Regions from separate parts of the Mesorhizobium sp. FG116 genome, predicted to be linked through region 2. Evidence: riboswitches for the same ligand, from Rfam matches in the RefSeq annotation. Region 2 holds a riboswitch; each other region holds the start of a gene.
The links. A riboswitch is a leader RNA that binds a small molecule or an ion and turns the genes downstream of it on or off. The one in region 2 is predicted to bind cobalamin.

Region 1: another riboswitch for cobalamin. It lies ahead of ACODTY_RS00660 (TonB-dependent receptor plug domain-containing protein); the one in region 2 lies ahead of ACODTY_RS15435 (aromatic ring-hydroxylating oxygenase subunit alpha).
Region 3: another riboswitch for cobalamin. It lies ahead of ACODTY_RS07995 (DUF1636 family protein); the one in region 2 lies ahead of ACODTY_RS15435 (aromatic ring-hydroxylating oxygenase subunit alpha).
Region 4: another riboswitch for cobalamin. It lies ahead of ACODTY_RS16365 (CbtB domain-containing protein); the one in region 2 lies ahead of ACODTY_RS15435 (aromatic ring-hydroxylating oxygenase subunit alpha).

What each region holds. Positions count from the first base shown of each region.
Region 1 covers NZ_JBMDKS010000001.1:149,260-154,036, forward strand. Annotated here, with positions in the region: gene ACODTY_RS00650 (5-(carboxyamino)imidazole ribonucleotide synthase) at 9-1,091, opposite strand; gene purE (5-(carboxyamino)imidazole ribonucleotide mutase) at 1,091-1,588, opposite strand; cobalamin riboswitch at 1,759-1,954, shown strand; gene ACODTY_RS00660 (TonB-dependent receptor plug domain-containing protein) at 2,126-4,021, shown strand; gene ACODTY_RS00665 (ABC transporter substrate-binding protein) at 4,066-4,777, shown strand, end outside.
Region 2 covers NZ_JBMDKS010000019.1:22,388-27,164, reverse strand. Annotated here, with positions in the region: gene ACODTY_RS15440 (FAD-binding oxidoreductase) at 1-923, opposite strand, end outside; gene ACODTY_RS15435 (aromatic ring-hydroxylating oxygenase subunit alpha) at 943-2,205, opposite strand; cobalamin riboswitch at 2,318-2,525, opposite strand; gene ACODTY_RS15430 (Rrf2 family transcriptional regulator) at 2,715-3,182, shown strand; gene ACODTY_RS15425 (NAD(P)/FAD-dependent oxidoreductase) at 3,172-4,065, shown strand; gene ACODTY_RS15420 (ArsR/SmtB family transcription factor) at 4,186-4,581, shown strand; gene ACODTY_RS15415 (SRPBCC family protein) at 4,578-4,777, shown strand, end outside.
Region 3 covers NZ_JBMDKS010000007.1:41,446-46,222, reverse strand. Annotated here, with positions in the region: gene ACODTY_RS08020 (NADH-quinone oxidoreductase subunit D) at 1-259, opposite strand, end outside; gene ACODTY_RS08015 (NADH-quinone oxidoreductase subunit C) at 270-875, opposite strand; gene ACODTY_RS08010 (NuoB/complex I 20 kDa subunit family protein) at 882-1,463, opposite strand; gene ACODTY_RS08005 (NADH-quinone oxidoreductase subunit A) at 1,454-1,819, opposite strand; gene ACODTY_RS08000 (winged helix-turn-helix domain-containing protein) at 2,149-3,348, shown strand; cobalamin riboswitch at 3,378-3,582, shown strand; gene ACODTY_RS07995 (DUF1636 family protein) at 3,620-4,024, shown strand; gene cobW (cobalamin biosynthesis protein CobW) at 4,027-4,777, shown strand, end outside.
Region 4 covers NZ_JBMDKS010000021.1:4,114-8,890, forward strand. Annotated here, with positions in the region: gene ACODTY_RS16350 (sulfotransferase) at 1-596, shown strand, start outside; gene ACODTY_RS16355 (pyridoxal phosphate-dependent aminotransferase) at 735-1,841, shown strand; gene ACODTY_RS16360 (histidine phosphatase family protein) at 1,883-2,449, opposite strand; adenosylcobalamin (AdoCbl) riboswitch at 2,562-2,703, shown strand; gene ACODTY_RS16365 (CbtB domain-containing protein) at 2,706-2,915, shown strand; gene ACODTY_RS16370 (CbtA family protein) at 2,926-3,681, shown strand; gene ACODTY_RS16375 (hypothetical protein) at 3,626-4,327, shown strand; gene ACODTY_RS16380 (TetR/AcrR family transcriptional regulator) at 4,408-4,777, shown strand, end outside.

The DNA.
Region 1 (4,777 bases), on a different contig from region 2:
ATTGCCAATCAGCCTGCCGATGGCCGCCGGACAAGGCGGGTGAAGTGCCCCATCTTGCGCCCCGGCCGGGCTTCGGCCTTGCCGTAGAGGTGAACCAGCACGTCAGCTTCGGTCAAAAGCGCAGGAACCCGGGCCAGATCGTCGCCGATCAGGTTTTCCATGACGCAATCGCTGTGGCGGCGCGGGTCGCCCAAGGGCAGGCCGGCAACGGCGCGCATGTGCTGTTCGAACTGGGAAATGACGCATGCGGCTTCCGTCCAATGACCGGAATTGTGGACACGCGGCGCGATTTCATTGGCAAGAAGCGAGCCGTCGCCCAGAACGAAGAACTCGACGCCGATGACGCCGACATAATCCAGGGCGTCGAGAATCTTCGCCGTGGCCTCGCGGGCCGCATCGGCGGTGGCGGCTGATATGGCGGCCGGCACGGTCGATGAGCGCAATATGCCTTCGCGATGGATGTTCTCGGCCGGGACATAGGTCACGATGCTGCCGTCGGTGCCACGCGCGCCGATCACGGAGATTTCGCGTTCGAAGCCGACCAGAGCTTCCAGGATCAGCGGGACGTTGCCCATCGTCTCGCAAACGCCGGCAAAGCCGCCGCTTTCCATGTTGCGGAATACGCGCTGGCCCTTGCCGTCGTAACCCATACGGCGGGTTTTCAGCACGCCGCTGCCATTGAAGGCAGCAAGGGCATTGGCGAGGTCGCCGTCATTGTCGACCGGCTGGAACTTGGCAGTGGCGATGCCGATGCCGTTCAAGAATGTCTTTTCGACGATGCGATCCTGCGCAACCTCAAGGGCGCGCGCCGGCGGGTAGACCGGCACGGTCGCGGCCAGGACGTTGGCCGCGGCGACGGGGACGTTTTCGAATTCATAGGTGACGACGGCTGATGCGGCGGCAAGCTCGGCAAGAGCTGCGGGATCGTCATAGGCGGCGGTGATCTGGCGATTGGCGACCTGTGCGGCTGGGCAATCCGCCTGCGGTTCGAGCACCACTGTGCGGTAGCCGAGACGCGCGGCGGCCATCGCCAGCATGCGGCCAAGCTGGCCGCCGCCGATGATGCCGATGGTCGATCCGGCCGCGAGCATCAGCGCTGATCCTCCGGTTCGGCAGCGACTTTGGCCGTCTGGGCCTCGCGCCATGCGTCGAGCCGTCCGGCAAGTGCTGCATCGTTGAGCGCGAGGACGGCGGCTGCAAGAAGAGCCGCATTCACGGCACCGGCCTTGCCGATGGCGAGCGTACCGACAGGAATGCCGGCCGGCATCTGCACGATGGAGAGCAGCGAATCCTGCCCGGACAGCGCCTTCGATTCGACGGGGACGCCAAACACCGGCAGCGGCGTCATGGCCGCCGTCATGCCGGGCAGGTGAGCCGCGCCGCCGGCGCCGGCGATGATGACCTTGTAGCCGGCTTCGCGCGCGCCTTTGGCGAAATCATAGAGGCGGTCGGGCGTGCGGTGCGCGGAGACGATCAGCCGTTTGTGGGGGATGCCGAGCGCTGCAAGCGTCTCGGCGGCGTGCCTCATGGTTTCCCAGTCGGACTGGCTGCCCATGATGATGGCGACATCGGCGCGTTGGTCGCTCAAGGCCTTGCTCCCGTCAACAAAGCGGCGACGTAGCGGAATTCGCCTGCTGTCGCAAGGACGCTCTGCCCGGTTGAGGGCGGATTGCGATTGCCGACCGCCAAGCGGCGCATTGACGCAACCTCGCTATTGGGCAGCGCTGGTGGAATTGACAGCGCGCCTTGGCAACAGATAGCGTTGCTACCGGAACTGGTTCCAAGCACGGATCAAAAGGGAACACGGTTGGCCGAACGATCGGCCGAAGCCGGACTGCCCCCGCAACTGTAACCGTAGAGCCTTCTTCCACGATGCCACTGGCGGTAATGCCGGGAAGGCGGAAGGAAGCGACGACACGGAAGTCAGGAGACCTGCCTGTTCCCGTCACCCATGCATGACCACGGGGTGTGGTCAGGCGCGGCCGTCCGTTGCGGTGACACAAGTGTGTGTTGCCGCGCGCCGGAATGGCCGCAGGGGGATTGTTTGCATTCCAGCCTGCCCCAACCAGCCGCGGTTCGAAATGAACCTTGGGCGAAGCGTCGCCCCGAGACTTTGGGGACTGGAATGAAAAAGACACTATTTGCCGCAAGCGCATGCGCGCTTGCCTTGACCGGCGGGGCGTTTGCCCAGCAAGCCGAGAGCGGTGCCACGACCGAGCTTGAGCGCATCGTGATCACCACGCCGCTGCGTCGGGCGTCGTCGCTCGAGCGTTCGACCTCATCGGTTGCGGTGATCGAGACCAAAGACATCGAGAAATCCCCGGCGGTGGACCTGCCGGCGCTGTTGAAAACCTATGCCGGCGTGACGGTGACTTCGAATGGCGGCCTGGGAGCCGATTCCAGCGTGTCGTTGCGCGGCACCAGCGCCAACCAGACGCTTGTGCTGGTAAATGGCGTGAGGGCGTCTTCCGCCACTTCCGGCACCTTCAACCTGTCCAGCATTCCGCTGGCTTCGATCGAACGCATCGAAATTGCGAAAGGCGGCCACTCCGCGCAGTACGGCGCCGATGCGATTGGCGGCATCATCAATATCATCACCAAACAGGGCGGCGATTGTGACAATGGCAAAAGCACCTGCGGCAGCCTGACGGCGGGCATCATGCATCCTTGGGGAGGCACGCTTTCCGGCGATATCCGAGGAGAGACCGGAAATGGCAGCAGATTTGCCTTTGGCGCCAGCCTGCTCGGCACGCGCGGCTATGATTTCACGCTGCCGACGACCTATGGCCACGAGCCGGATGATGACGGGTTTATCCGTGGAACGGCCAATTTCTCGCTGTCCAAGGATCTTGCGTGGGGAACGATCTACACGGACGGCATTTTTGCGCGCGGCAGAAACCAGTACGACCGGGCTGCAGCCAACGAGGCCGACACAACGAATTTTTCCGGACGGATCGGTGCGCGTCTCAAGCATTCCGATACGTGGGAATCGACAGTGGAGCTAACCACCGCGCTCGACAATTCCTCCAATTTCAGGGGAGCGGTCGATGGCGATGATTTCGATACGAGCCGCTATGGCGTGCTGGCTTCGACCCAGAAGACGTTCGAGACCGATACCGCGAGCCACATTTTCCAGCTTGGTGCTGAAGCCTATCGCGATTCGGTCGATGGCAGTTCCGTTGCAGGCGTCGACTATTCGAAGAAGGAGCGTGATCTGGCGGCGGTGTTTGGCCAGTATTCACTCGAATATGACCGGCTGACTTTCGATAGCGGGGTCCGCTATGACCACGACGGACAATTCGGCGGCCAGACGACCTACAATCTTGGCGCCAGCTACGAATTGCTGGACGGCCTTGTGGCGCGGGCTTCCTATGCCACCGGTTTCCGCGCCCCGACGTTCAATGACTTGTACTATCCCGATCCGTGGACGCCGGGTAATCCGAATTTGCGGCCTGAGCGCTCGCGGTCTTACGAGGCCGGCGTGAATTGGCAGGCAAGCGAGGACACAAGCCTTGACGCCGCCCTTTACCAGATAAAGGTCGAGGACCAGATCAACTGGGCGGAGTCGTTTCCAGGAAGTTTCATCTGGCAACCCTCCAATGTCGAGAACGTAACCATCACCGGCTTCGAGGCGACGCTTCAGCATCGCTTCAGCGACGAATGGTCGGGCAAGGCTTCGGTCGATATCCGCGAGCCGCTCAACGAAAGCCCCGGAGTGCATGGCAAGTACGTTGCCTATGGCGAGCGCTTCAGGGGAACAGCGGGGCTGACCTATACGCCGAATGAAAAGCTGAGCCTGACCGGTGAGTTGCTCTATGTGACGTCACGCTTTGCCAATGCCGGCAATACGGTCAAGCTGCCGGCCTATGTGACCGCCGATTTCAGCGCGCAATACGCCTTTGATGACCAGTCCCAACTCAAGTTCTCGGCCCAGAACATCTTCGACGAGAAGTATGAGACGAAGGCCGGGTTCCGTTCTCCGGGGCGAACGCTTAGCCTGACTTTCACAAGGTCATTCTAGGGGGCGGTCCAGGAGCGCGGACGGCGCAGGCGATGGAGGGGAATGTGAACGGCTCGTGGGCCGGTTTCATCGGTTGCTACTTCGGCGCTGCCCTCTTGGCGGCGCTGGTGGCGTCGCCCGTGGCTGCCGCCGAGCCGGCTCCGCGGCGGGTGGTGTCGATGAATGTGTGCACGGACCAGCTTGCCATGCTCATAGCCGGCGATGGCCAGCTTCACTCGGTTTCCGCACTGGCGCGCGACCCAAATTCCTCGGCGATGGCGAAGGAGGCTGAAGCCTTCGCCATCAACCACGCGCTGGCCGAAGAAATCTTCCTGATGGAGCCTGATCTGGTGCTGGCCGGCACGTTTTCGTCAAGGGCTACGGTCAACCTGTTGCGCGAGCTCGGCGTGAAGGTCGAGGAGTTCGCGCCGTCGCGCTCGTTCGAGGACATTCGCGAGAGTATCCTGCGTGTCGGCGAGCTTTTGCAGCGGCAGGAGCGCGCCGGCGAACTTGTCGGCGAACTGGATGCCGGCCTTGCCGAGCTTAAGGCGCAAAGGCCGTCCGGGCGCTCCATCGCCCTTTACGATGCCAACAGCTACACGACCGGCGGGGGCACGTTGGCCAACGAGATTTTCAATGCCGCCGGCCTCGTCAATATTGCCGAGAAGCTCGGTATCGTCGGCAGTACGCGACTGCCGCTGGAACTTCTGATCACCGAGCAGCCGGACATGATCGCGACCAGCTTCCGATCCTATGGCGGTGCGCCAGCGCTGGCGC
Region 2 (4,777 bases):
GCCCGCGCCGCCTGCAACACCGTCTGGCCCGGCAGACACTCGGCCTCAACATCGGAAGCGCCGAAACGGATCGCCACAGCCTCCTGCGACGGCGCTATCCCAGCGCTTGGTGACGCATCATCGGCAAACGGCGCCGGCACCGGCGCAACGACCGGCTTGCCGAAGCTTTCCTCGTGGTAGTGCTGCATGTCGAAGCCGGACGTTTCCAGCATCTCGCGCACGGCGCGCATGAACGGTTCCGGCCCGCAGCAGAACACCTCGCGTTCGCGGAAGTCGGGCGCGAGGAGCGGCAGGCGCACGGCGTCGATGCGTCCCATATGGCCAAACCAGCTTTCGCGGCTCGACCGTTCCTCGATCAGGAAGCCGAGGTTCAGCCCCGGCATGCGGCTGCCTAAAAGTTCCAGTTCCTTGCGGAAAATGATCTCTTCCGGCCGCCGCGCGCAGTTGACGAAGGAAACGTCCGTCCATGGCGCGCAGTCGTTCAGCCAGCGCAGCATCGACATCATCGGCGTGATGCCGGAGCCTGCCGAGACGAACATATACTTCGCCGCCGGATAGACGTGGTGCGAGAAGTCACCCGCCGGCCCGAAGGCCTTCACCCGCGCGCCAACCTTGAGGTGATCGAACATCCAGCGCGTGCCGATGCTGCCCGCCTGCGCCTTCACCGTCACGGCAATCGAAAACGGCCGCGACGGCGACGACGACAGTGTATAGGTGCGCATCACCGGCTCGTCGCCCACCGGCAGTTCCAGCGTGACGAACTGGCCGGGCTTGTAGCGGAACCATGTCTGCGCGTCGGAGCGGAAGACGAAGGTCTTCACGTCCGGCGCTTCGTCGACGATGCCGATCACTTCCAGCACCTGCAGCCGGTCGTTCCACGGCGTCATCTCGTCGAGATGGCGATAGAGATTGAGATCGGTCATGGCGTTCATGGCTGCCTCGTCACGCCACGTTGCGCAGCGTAGGCTCGACGCCGCCCGCCAGCCGCGGCTCGATGAAGCCCGCATACCAGTCGAGGAACTGGATCACGCCGCCTTCATGCAGTTCCGAATACGGCCCCGGCTCATAGGCCGGCGACTTGATGCCGAACGCATTCTCCTCGACGATGCGGCGATCCTCGTCATTGGTCTCGGTCCACACATGGATGAGCTCGGCCAGATCGTAGTCGGCACCCTCGACCGCGTCCTTGTGCACCAGCCACTTCGTCGTCACCGCCGTCTCGGTGGCGCTGAGCGGAATGACGCGGAAGGTAATGGCGTGGTCGATCAGCACGTGGTTCCAGGTGGTCGGGTAGTGGTAAAGCATCAGCGTCCCGATGCGGTCCGCTCTCACAGCATCTGAAAGATGCCGGCGCACCGCCGGCCTGCCGCTTGTCGTATAGCTCACCGCATCCCGAAGCAGCGGCGCGCGCGTGGCGCGATACTGGTCGTCCGGGTCAATCCGGAAACGCGCCGGCAGACCAGCCGCCTCGCATTTGGCCCAATGTTCCAGCATTTCCGGGTCGCTTTCCGCGCCGTTGACGCCGGTCACAGTCGGCGCTTCGGGGAAAGTCTTGCAAAGCTCCGGATGGTTGCCCGCGCAGTGATAGCACTCGCGGTTGTTCTCCCACACCAGCTTCCAGTTGCCCTTCTCCACAATGGTCGTCTCGTGCGCGACCTTGGCATCGACGAGATTATGCGGCGCGAAATAGGGCTCCATCATCGCCCGGAAGGGCCGGAAATCCGCCGGCTTCTCCGCCAGGCAAATGAAGATGTAGCCGGCGACGCTTTCGCAGGCGACCGGCTTCAGCCCAAAGTCTTCCTTACAAAATCCATCGGCCATCTGCCGCGCGAATACCAGCGAGCCGTCGAGATCGTAGGTCCACTGGTGATAGGGGCACACAAGACGAGCCGCCGTGCCTTTGTGCGTGTTGCACACCCGGCTGCCGCGATGCCGGCATGAATTGTGCAGGGCGCGGATCACGCCGTCGCGGCCGCGCACCACCACCACCGGGTAATCGCCCACCTGCACCGTGAAGAAGCTGCCGGGCTTGGCGATCTCGCAGTCATGGCCAACGAACAGCCAGTCCCGGTACCAGATCATTTCCATGTCCAGCCGGAAGAATTCAGGATCGTTATAAAAAGGCTGCTCCAGGCTGAAACCCTTCCGCCTGCTGCAGATCAGCCTCAGCATTTCGTTACGTGCGTCACCGGTGCGTATGTCCATGTCCGTCCTCGCAAAGGCACAAGGACTGAACTGGTGGTGATTTCAGGGGTAGATGGGCGCAGGCGCATCTTGCCCGAACCGCTCTGCCTCTCGACCGCCCACCGCGATCAGTCAGGTTAAACAGTCCAAGGCTGGTTTCCGGGCTTCGGAGCCGTCCCTTGCAGGACCATCCCGACACCTTCCCGGATCATCAGATCCAGTGGCATCCGTCGGGACTTTCAACTCCGCTACCGTTGCGGGGGCAGCGCCGGCATCAAACCGGCTTCCCAATTATCCGCTTCAGCCAAAACCGAAGCGGCACCTTGAACGGTTTCATCAGACCATGAACGCCGGTCCACCGAGTCCACGAATGCGACATCGCTCTGGCGCAAAGGCGATATCAACGAACCATCGAGGCGCATCTGCGCGCAGATGATCCTCAGGTGCCTTCGCCCCATCCGAATCGCAGTTGGAAAAAAGACTCAGCCTCGGTCTTGAAATAATCCAAATCATGAAACATATGAAGTTACATGAAACGAGACAGCAGACTTTCCGGCGTGCTCCATGTCCTCCTGCACATGGCCGAACACCGCCACCCCGTCACTTCCGAGACACTCGCCAAGGCGATGACCACCAACCCGGTCGTCATTCGCCGCATCATGGCCGGCCTGCGCGATCAAGGTTACGTCCAGTCCGAAAAGGGCCACGGCGGCGGCTGGTCCATTGCCTGCGACCTGTCAAAGGTAACCCTGCGCGACATCTATCATGCGCTCGGCGATCCCTCCCTGCTTGCCATGGGCAACCGCACCGAAGCGCCCGGCTGTCTCGTCGAACAATCCGTCAACGCCGCGCTCAGCAAGGCTTTCGACGACGCCGAAGCGTTCCTGCTTGCCCGCTTCGGCGAAGTCACCCTCGCCGCCCTCAGCGCGGACTTCCACCGCCGCATGCTCGCCAGAGGCGGCGCATCCCACGATCTGGAGACCATTCATGCTTCATGATGCCATCGTCATCGGCGGCAGCTTTGCCGGCCTGTCCGCTGCAACCTATCTCGCCCGCGCGCGCCGCTCGGTCGCCATTGTCGACACCGGTGCGCCGCGCAACCGCTTCGCCGCCCACTCGCACGGCTTCCTCGCGCAAGACGGCAGCAATCCGGGCGCAGTGCTCGCCACCGCCCGCTCACAGGTCGCAGCCTATCCAACAACCACCTTCGTCAATGCCAAGGCCACCCGCGCCAGCGGGCAGACTGACGGCTTCTCGGTTGAATTGGCGACCGGCGAAACCCTTTCAGGCCGCAGGCTGGTACTTGCCTTCGGCATCTCGGACGAGCTGCCCGATGTTCCCGGCATCGCTGAGCGTTGGGGCAACAGCGTCATCCATTGCCCCTATTGCCACGGCTATGAATTCAGCAACCAGCGCCTCGGCGTGCTGTACTCCTCGGAGAAGTCGCTGCATCAGGCGATGCTGATTGCCGAATGGGGACCGACGACCCTTTACCTCAACGGCGCCTCCCTGCCCGACAGCGCCACGCTTGCCGAACTGGAAAAACGCGGCGTCGTCATTGAGCCCACCAGAGTTACAGCCCTGCACGGCGACGGAACAAGCCTCTCCGCCATCGAGCTTGCCGACGGCAGGCTTGCCACCCTCGACGCGCTCTACGTCGCTCCGCAGAACCACTTGAACAGCGACATCGCCACACAACTCGGTTGCGTCATGGACACGAACCCTGTCGGCACCGTCATCCGCACCAGTTCAATGCAGGAAACCAGCGTTCCCGGCATCTTCGCCGCCGGCGACATCACGCGCGGCGCACACAGCGTCACATGGGCCAGTTCCGATGGCGTCACTGCGGGCGTTTCCGCCCATCGCTCTTTGGTTTTCTAACTCACACAAGGCCATTTCGAGCCGAGCCGAACTCGGCCCGAACCCCTGCCCTTCATTCATTTCGAAAAATATTCAACCAATCGGTTGACTTTCATTTTCGACAGGCAGATATTCAACCGCATGGTTGAATTATTCGCACCCCAGCTCGACACCATCTTCCACGCCCTTGGCGATGCCACGCGTCGTCATATGCTGAGCGACCTCGCCTCGGGCGAACGCACGGTCAGCCAGTTGGCCGAGCCTTTTTCCATTTCCCTCGCCGCCGCGTCCAAGCACATCAAGGCGCTGGAAAATGCCGGCCTCATTCGCCGCGAGGTTCGCGGGCGCACGCATTTCTGCCGCCTCGAACCCGGCCCTCTCGCCAGCGCGCATGAGTGGCTGAGCCATTACCAGCGCTTCTGGACCGGCCGCCTTGATGCGCTTGAGGAACTGCTGCGCAAGGAAGACGCGCTCAAATCCCCTACCACTCAAAACCCCTCACCAAACAGAGATGACACGAAAGGAGACGACCGATGACCGAACTTGCCACTGTGGGTTCCTATGGCGTGCTCACCGAGCCCGCCACATTGAAGATCGAACGCCTTTTGCCCGGCCCGATCGAACGCGTCTGGGCCTACCTCACCGAGAGCGACCTGCGCCGCAAATGGCTGGCGTCGGGCGACATGCAGATGAAGGTCGGCTCCACGGTCGATTTCGTCTGGCGCAACGACGA
Region 3 (4,777 bases), on a different contig from region 2:
GGCGCTCGGCGGCAAGCGCGAACGCATGCTCCTGGTTCATCGGCGCGCAATAGTCGAGCCGGTCGAGATAAGGCACCGCCTGCAAATACGTCTTGTGCTCGATCAGCTTTTCGGTGCCGCGATGCAAAAGCCCGATATGCGGATCGACCCGGTCCACCACCTCGCCGTCCAGTTCCAGCACAAGGCGCAAAACGCCGTGCGCAGCCGGATGCTGCGGGCCGAAGTTGATATTGAAGTTGCGTACCGAGGTTTCAGCCATGCCCCGTGCCTCAGTTCGTCTTCGCCTTCTCGTCTCCGGGCAGCACGTAGTCCGTGCCTTCCCAAGGCGAGAGAAAATCGAAATTGCGGAATTCCTGCTTCAGTTCCACAGGCTCGTAGATGACGCGCTTGGCCTCGTCGTCGTAGCGAACCTCGACAAATCCGGTCAGCGGGAAATCCTTGCGCAGCGGATGGCCCTCGAAACCGTAGTCGGTCAGCAGGCGGCGCAAGTCCGGATGGCCGGAAAACAGCACGCCGTAAAGATCGTAGGTCTCACGCTCATACCAGTCCGCACCCGGATAGACGTCGGTGATCGACGGAACCAGCGTATCCTCGCTCGCCTCGACCCTGACGCGGATGCGCAAATTCTGCTTCGGCGACAACAGGTGATAGACGACATCGAAGCGCTTTGCGCGGGCCGGATAGTCCGCCCCGCTGACGTCGATGATCGACACGAACTGGCACTTCGCGTCGTCGCGCAGGAAGCGCACGACATCGACGATATCGCCGGCCTTCACCGTGATGCTCAGCTCGCCATAAGCAACGACGCTTTCCAGAATATCGGCGTCGAGCTTGTCGTTGAGATATGCGGCAAGATCGTTGAGGCGTTCACTCATTGTCGATCACCGCTCGATCGTGCCGGTACGGCGTATCTTCTTCTGCAACAGAAGAAGGCCATACATCAAAGCTTCCGCGCTGGGCGGGCAGCCGGGCACATAGATGTCCACCGGAACGATGCGGTCGCAACCGCGCACCACGGAATAGGAATAGTGGTAGTAGCCGCCGCCATTGGCGCACGAGCCCATCGAGATGACGTAGCGCGGCTCCGGCATCTGGTCGTAGACCTTGCGCAGCGCCGGCGCCATCTTGTTGGTCAGCGTGCCGGCGACGATCATCACGTCCGACTGGCGCGGAGACGCGCGCGGCGCGATGCCGAAACGCTCACTGTCATAGCGCGGCATGGCGGAGTGGATCATTTCCACGGCGCAGCACGCCAAGCCGAAGGTCATGTACATCAGCGAGCCGGTGCGCGCCCACGTGATCAGCGCCTCGGTAGACGTGACGAGAAAACCCTTGTCGGCGAGCTCATCATTGATGCCGACGAAGAAAGGATCGTCAGACCCGATAGGCTTTCCAGTCCTCGGGTCGAGAATGCCTTTGGGCTGCGGCGCAACCAGCGTGCCGGAACTGTCGCTCAATCCCATTCGAGCGCCCCTTTCTTCCACTCATAGGCAAAGCCGATGGTCAGCACGGCTAGGAACACCATCATCGACCAGAAGCCGAGCATGCCGATCTCCCCGAAGGAAACCGCCCACGGAAACAGGAAGGCCACTTCGAGATCGAAGATGATGAACAGGATGGACACCAGATAAAAACGCACGTCGAATTTCATGCGCGCGTCATCGAACGAATTGAACCCGCACTCGTAAGCTGAAAGCTTTTCCGGATCTGGATTGCGATACGCCACCAGGAACGGTGCTATGATCAGGGCCAGTCCCACGACCAGCGCCACGCCGATGAAAATCACGATCGGCAGATACGAACTCAGCAATGCGTTCATGCTGCGACTTTCCGTTAGCGGCTACCCCGCCTGAAGCTATAGCAGCAGGCCATGATACGGAAGCGCGACAGTTAATCGCTGAACCGCTTGCCGGTCCCATGCTGCAACGCGGCGAGGGTTAGCGCAGCCGGTTGCCCGAAGCAAGTCAAACCTTGGCCAAAAGATGGCGCTCGCACGCTTATGAAGCAAAACTGGTCATTCCAGCTCTTGTTTGATTTCCTTCACTTTTTACTCCACTTTTACTCCTGACAGTATTGTGGCGATTTCGCTGCTAGCATGGGCGGAATCAACTTCCCGCACCGCACGGCCAGCATCGACGAAAAAGGCGCATGAAAGAGACGTTTTCTCTCGCACAGGCACGACGCATCACGCTGGCTGCACAAGGCTTTGGCCTACCCCGCCCGGTCGGCCCTGTCGACCGCAGGCACTTGACCAGAACCCTGTCGCGCACCGGCCTGCTGCAGATCGATTCCGTCAGCGCCGTGGTGCGCGCGCATTACATGCCGCTTTACTCAAGGTTAGGCTCATACCCATTTTCCCTGCTCGACAATGCCACCCAGTCGCGCAAGCGGCTGCTGTTCGAATATTGGGCGCATGAGGCGTCCCTGCTGCCCGTCGAGACTTATCCCCTGATGCGCTGGCGCATGCAGCGCGCCGAGCGCGGCGACGACATATATGGCGCGCTGGCGAAGTTCGGCCGCGAGCGCGCCGACTATATTGAAGGTATCTACCGCGAGGTCGCCGCTCGTGGCCCGATTGCCGCATCCGATCTCGAAGGCCAGAAGGGTTCCGGCGGCTGGTGGGGCTGGAGCGAAGCCAAGCATGCCTTCGAATGGCTGTTCTGGGCTGGCCGCATCACCACCGCCTATCGGCGCGGCTTCGAGCGCCTCTATGATTTACCCGAGCGCGTATTGCCGCCGGCAATCCTGAACATGCCTACTCCATCGCCTGCCGATGCGCACCGCGAACTGTTGCGCATTTCCGCACGAGCCCACGGCATCGCCACCGCCGGTTGCCTGCGCGACTACTTCCGCCTCTCCCCGGCCGATATCAAGGGCCGCATCGAGGAACTCGTTGAAGAAGGCGATCTGATCCCCGTCCGTATCGAGAGCTGGGCAAGGCCGGCCTATCTCCACAAGGATGCACGCCTGCCGCGCAGGGTCGAGGCACGTGCCCTGCTTGCGCCTTTCGATCCACTGGTCTTCGAACGCACCCGCACCGAAAGCCTGTTCGGTTTCCGCTATCGTATCGAAATCTACACACCGGCGGAAAAGCGGCAGTACGGCTACTACGTCCTGCCCTTCCTGCTCGGTGATAGGATCGTGGCGCGCATCGACCTTAAAGCCGACCGTCCGGCAGGCGTCTTGCGTGTTCATGCCGCCTATGCTGAACCGGGCGCGCCGCCCGAGACGGCATCCGAACTGTTCAAGGAATTGCAGCTCATGCAGGGCTGGCTTGGCCTCGACCGGATCGAGGTCACGCCTGCTGGCGATCTCGGCCCGTCGCTCGCCGCTATCAAAGCGTCGTAACCACGCGTTGACACGCCCACCTCCTCAAGCCTAAATCCGCCACAGACGGTCTCCTCTCCAAAAGAGGGGAGCTAAGAGGGAATGCGGTGCGAGGCTTTACGACCTCAAATCCGCGGCTGTCCCCGCAACTGTAAGCGACGAGCCAAGCCGGACACCACTGGGCAGAGCCCCGGGAAGGCGGCAGCAAGGCAACGACCCGCGAGCCAGGAGACCTGCCGTCTGCAGAAAAGAATCCGACCGCCTGGCGGGTGTCCCGGGCAAGGAGCACGCTTTGGATTGCGACGGCAATTTTTCAGGTGAATCAGATGGCCGCGCCGCGGTTACGGTTGTGGTCTGCACATCGTGCCGTGACGAGACCGGTGCCGACTCTCACCCCCGCGCCGGTGAGTTGCTTGCTGAAAGCGCACGCACCGCAGCCACTGGCCGAAATGTCCATATCCGCACCGTCGAATGCCTCGGCAATTGCAAGCGCCGCCTGAGCGCCTCAATCCTGCGCGCCGGCGGTTGGAGCTACGTCTTCGGCGATCTCGCGCCGACAAGCGGCGCCGATCTCGTCGAGGGTGCCGAACTTTTCGCCGCCAGCCCCGATGAGCTCATGCCGTGGCGCGGCCGCCCAGATTGCCTCAAGCGTGGCCTCGTCGCCCGTATCCCTCCCCTCCATTTGTTGAAGGACTGACTATGACCGCCACAGCTACGCGCGTTCCCTGCACCGTCGTCACCGGCTTTCTCGGCGCGGGCAAGACCACGCTGATCCGGCACCTGCTTGAGCATGCCAAAGGCAAGCGCCTCGCCCTTATCGTGAACGAATTCGGCGACATCGGCGTGGACGGCGAAATCCTCAAGGGCTGCGGCATCGATACCTGCCCCGAGGAAAACATCGTCGAACTGGCCAATGGCTGCATCTGCTGCACCGTTGCCGACGACTTCGTTCCGGCGCTCGACCAGATCCTTTCGCGCACACCCAAGGTCGATCATATCCTGATCGAGACGTCCGGCCTCGCTTTGCCGAAGCCGCTCGTCCAGGCCTTCCAGTGGCCAACGGTCAAGAGCCGGGTCACCGTGGACGGTGTCATCGCCGTGGTCGACGGTCCAGCCCTTGCCGCCGGCCAAGTCGCCTCGGACATGGACGCTCTCGCAGCCCAGCGCGCCAGCGACGACTCCCTCGACCACGACGACCCCGTCGAAGAAGTTTTCGAAGATCAGGTCGCCTGCGCCGATCTCATCATTCTCTCCAAGGGCGACTTGATGGACGCCGCCGGTTCCGCCCGCGCCAACGCCATCATCAATGAGCACATCACGCCCGCCGTGAAGGTCGTGCCGTCCGTACAGGGCAAGGTCGATCCGTCGGTTCTTCTCGGTCTCGGCCTCGCCGTCGAGGAAGACATCGAGAACCGCAAGTCGCATCACGACGGCATGGGCGACCACGAAC
Region 4 (4,777 bases), on a different contig from region 2:
GGAACTTTCCTGTCGATATGAAGGGAGGCTTTCCGGCTGGCGTTGCACATATGCCCGACCGGGCCTTTGCCGATGCGGGCAAAGACTATGTTCAGATGCTGCATGCCCTTTATCCGGACAGCAAGCACGTCACCGACAAGATGCCGGGCAATTTCATGCTGATCGGCTTTCTGCACATGATGCTACCGAACGCCCGGATCATTCATTGTAGGCGTGATGCAGTGGCAACCTGCCTGTCGATCTTCAAGACGCATTTCCGTGGCGACAGCCACGCCTACAGCTACGACCTTGAGGAACTGGCAGATTTTCACAACCTTTACACCGACATCATGGCGCATTGGCGCAAGGTGTTGCCCGGCGTGATCCATGAGGTGCACTACGAGGATTTCGTCGCGGATCAGGAGGCCCAGACGCGAGCACTGATCAGCCATCTTGGGCTGCCTTGGAACAACGCTTGCCTGAATTTTCATGAAACCGACAGACCGGTGCGTACTGCTTCGGCCGCACAGGTACGCCAGCCGATGTACAAAGGCTCGATCGATCTCTGGAAGCGTTACGGCGACAAGCTCCAACCCCTGATCGAGCGATTGACCTAGGTTCCGGCATATGTGCGCAACCGCCTGCGTGGTGCAGGTATTTGTCCCCACACCTTGACGGCACGGTATTATCGCAGGACTGGAAAGGTCATAATAAATTTCCAGCCATTGAACCGACCCAAGCCGAACAGGTATTTCATGCTACCTCCCCTCACCCCGCTTATCGAAGCACTGCCCTCTACAGTCCCTTTTGTCGGGCCAGAAGCGCAGCAACGTGCCAGCGGCAGGATTTTCCGTGCGCGTATTGGCGCCAATGAAAGCAGTTTTGGCCCTTCGCCCACTGTCATTGCGAAGATGCGCGATGTCGCCCGTGACATGTGGATGTACTGCGACCCTGACAATCATGACCTGAAGGTCGCTGCGGCGGCACACCACGGTGTCCAACCGCAGAATATTGTCGTCGGCGAAGGCATTGATGGCCTGCTCGGCCTGATCGTCCGCATGTATCTCGCCCCCAGCGAACCAGTGGTTACATCGCTTGGGGCCTATCCAACCTTCAATTTCCATGTCGCTGGCGTCGGCGGAAGGCTGGTTACAGTACCCTATGAGAATGACAAGGAGAGCCTGGACGGCCTGCTTTCCGCGGTTCGCAGGGAGAATGCGCGGCTGGTCTATCTGTCCAACCCGGACAACCCGATGGGAAGCTGGTGGGAAGCGGCAGAAATCGAACACTTCATCGACGTCTTGCCCGAAACCACCATGCTCATTCTTGACGAAGCCTATTGCGAACTGGGCCCGGCCTCGGCCGTACCGCCAATAGATGTTGCCCGGCCGAATGTTGTCAGGATGCGGACGTTCTCGAAAGCCTATGGCCTGGCGGGCATACGCTGCGGCTATGCCGTCGGTGAAGCGCAGGTAATCACTGCGTTCGAGAAGATCCGAAATCACTATGGCGTCAGCCGCATGGCTCAGATCGCCGGCGAAGCCGCCTTGGCAGACCAAGCGTACCTCGCCAAAGTCGTAAGTCAGGTGGATGCAGGCAGGCAGCGGATCGCGACGGCCGCTACAGACAACGGTCTGGTGCCGCTTCCATCCGCGACGAATTTCGTCACCATCGATTGCGGACGTGATGGCGCTTTTGCCCTCAAGGTGCTGCAAGCGATGCTCGCGCGCGATGTCTTTATCCGCAAACCGATGGCGCCGGGGCTCGACCGCTGCATCCGTGTAAGTGTCGGCCTCGATCACGAACTGGATATTTTTGCCGAAGAATTGCCGGGTGCTCTCGCTACCGCACGGGGCAACTGACGCAGTGGATGGCAGCTCATATTAAGTTTTGATTCAGTCAGTTAGGCTCTCCGGCCGTTTATCCTTAGCGCCCAACGCCTGCCATCACTGGTGAGTTCGGTTACGCTTAGAGGCTCAACATCAATCTTCCAGAATGCTCGCATCGGCGCCCCCAGGATAGTGACAAGCGCTGAGCGAATCACCGCCGGATGCGTAACCGCAATCGTGTGCCCCTTCAGCACCATGATCTCACCCAGGAAAGGCACGATCCGCGCAACCAACGTGGTCAGCGATTCGCCGCCAGGGGGCGCGGCTTCCGGGTCGTTCAGCCAAATGGCAAGCGCTTCCGGCTCCGATTTCTGCAGGTCTGAAAGCTTCTTTCCTGCCCATCGACCGAAATCCAGATCGCGGAGCGCCTCAATCGGCTCGCTTGCTAATGCGAACGCTGTGGCCGTCTGCGTCGCGCGTAAAAGCGGGCTGGTCCATACGCGGTCGGCCCTGGGCAATCTACCTGCCTGCGCAACCGCGGCATCGGCAGCGTTCTGCACCAGCGGTTCATTGAGCGGAAATGTCCCCTTCCGATTGGCCTCGGTTGCCCCACTGCATAAAAAGGTCAAGCGCGCCGTCATGATGATGAATCCAATTTTTAGACCCGGAGACCCTAGTGCTTTGTGCGCCCGGATTTAAAGCGTCGATCTCTGATCGACTGCGCATTTCATTGACAGTCATGAGCCGCGCCGGTACTGTTTTTTGTAGGTAACGGGTTTGGAAGCCGGTGGGAATCCGGCACGGTCGCGCCACTGTGATCGGCACTTTGCCGAGAGTCAGGACTTTCCCGCTACCAGGCACTGAATCAACGGGACGCAGTATCCCAGGAGCTATGAAATGTCCGATGTCGCCTACGCACCAAGTGCGCTACCTCAGCCTATTCCTGTGCGCGAAATTCTGCCTTGGGCGCTTTTCGGCGGACTGCTCATGCTGATCGCGATTTACTTCATTGGTTCCGAAGAGGGCGCTATGACGCTTGTCTCGGGGCTGAACACGCATGAATTCGTTCATGACGCCCGCCATCTGCTCGGTTTCCCCTGCCACTAGGAGACTGAAAATGGTTGGAAGTCTTTTGTTGCGCGGGATGCTGGTCGGCATCCTGGCAGGACTATTTGCGTTTGGATTCGCCCGCATTTTCGGTGAACCCCAGGTCGACCGCGCCATTGCTTATGAAGAGCAGATGGCCTCGGCGGAAGCGGCTGCATCCGGGCAACCGGCTGAAGAAGAGCCCGAATTGGTTAGCCGTGGAACACAGGCGGGCATCGGCCTGCTGACGGGTTCCGTCATCTATGGCGCTGCCATCGGCGGATTGTTCGCACTTGTGTTTGCCTATGTTTACGGTCGGATCAGCCCGCTCGGACCGCGCGCCACAGCCGCCCTGCTCGCGCTGGGCGCATTCATTGCGGTCGTCCTTGCGCCGGCATTGAAATACCCGGCAACTCCGCCGGCCGTGGGCAATCCTGAAACAATCGGCGCGCGAACCGAACTGTTCTTCGTGATGTTGTTGGTCTCGATTGCAGCTTCCGTTGCGGCGGTCGCACTGGCTCGGCGCCTGTGGGCCCAATATGGAGCCTGGAATGCCGGTATTGTCGGCGCTGCGGCCTTCATCGCCATTATGGTCGTCGTCCAATATGCGCTGCCGACGATCAACGAGATCCCGGAAGGCTATTCGGCTGATCTGCTCTGGCGCTTCCGCACCTCGTCGCTCGGAATGCACGCCGTGCTTTGGACTGTTATCGGCCTGGCGTTCGGCGCCCTTGCAGAAAAAAGCTTTGCAAGCCGTTCCGACCGCCGCCGCGCAGCCTTGCGTTAAAATCATGCAGCGGCGCATTTCGAAATCGAAATGCGCCGCTGTCAGCATTTGCCTCGGCCTGACCGTGCTGGCGTCCACAGACGCATTCGCCCACCGGCGAACGTCCGACGGCGATATGAGTGGCCTACCGATAGCCAGCCTTTCACACGGCCAGATGGCGGTAATTTCGAAATACCGCAGCGAAATTCTCGATCTAGCTGAACGCCAAAGCCGGACTGACGAAACATTCCATCGCCTCAAGAACTTCGGCGCGATCCAGTACACATACTGCCTTTGGGGATTGGTGCCCGGCAGCCTAAAGGACGAAACCAGTCCCTTCAACGAATGCAGTCACGCTTATCTTTCAGCAGCTCGCGAACTGCTCGCCTATATGCGCGAGACATCACCCGACAGGCAGGCTGTAGAAGACCTCATCTCGCGTATCGACGTGGATATGGTGCGCAACCAAGCATCCTTCGTGCAGTGCCAGTACAGCGCCGAATCCTTCAATACGGCGAGCCTCGTCCGTCCCGTCTTGAGCGATGTGCCCACTCATCTGCCCAGCCTAGCCGCCTTTTCGGGCTTTGCTACGGTCTTGGTGGCAGGCCCATTTGTCCTTGCCGGCATGACAAGACGAAAACCCGACGACGCCAAACGACGCGGATAAACCTGACTTGCCCGCGCTATGGTTGCTACCCCTTGAATTAATTGAACGTTCGTTTTATTATTTCAACAACGAGGGAAGCGATGGCGCGCACGACCGGTTCGGACGGCGAAAAGACGGAAGCAGCGATCCGCGAGGCAGCGGTCGAGCTGATTGCGCGCTACGGCTACGAAGCCGTATCGATGCGCCAGCTCGCTGCAGAGGTCGGCGTGCAGGTGGCGGCACTCTATCGATACTTCCCGACCAAGGAAGATCTGCTTTTCACGCTCATGCGCGAGCATATGAACGCCCTGCTGGCCGCATGGAACGCCGGGCGCCCCGCAACGTCAGACCCGATAGCGCGCCTCATTGCCTATGTCGCCAACCACATCGCGTTCCATATTGAGCGGCGACCGTCGACGCATATTTCCAACATGGAATTGCGTAGCCTCTCGCCCGAACGGCTGACGCAGA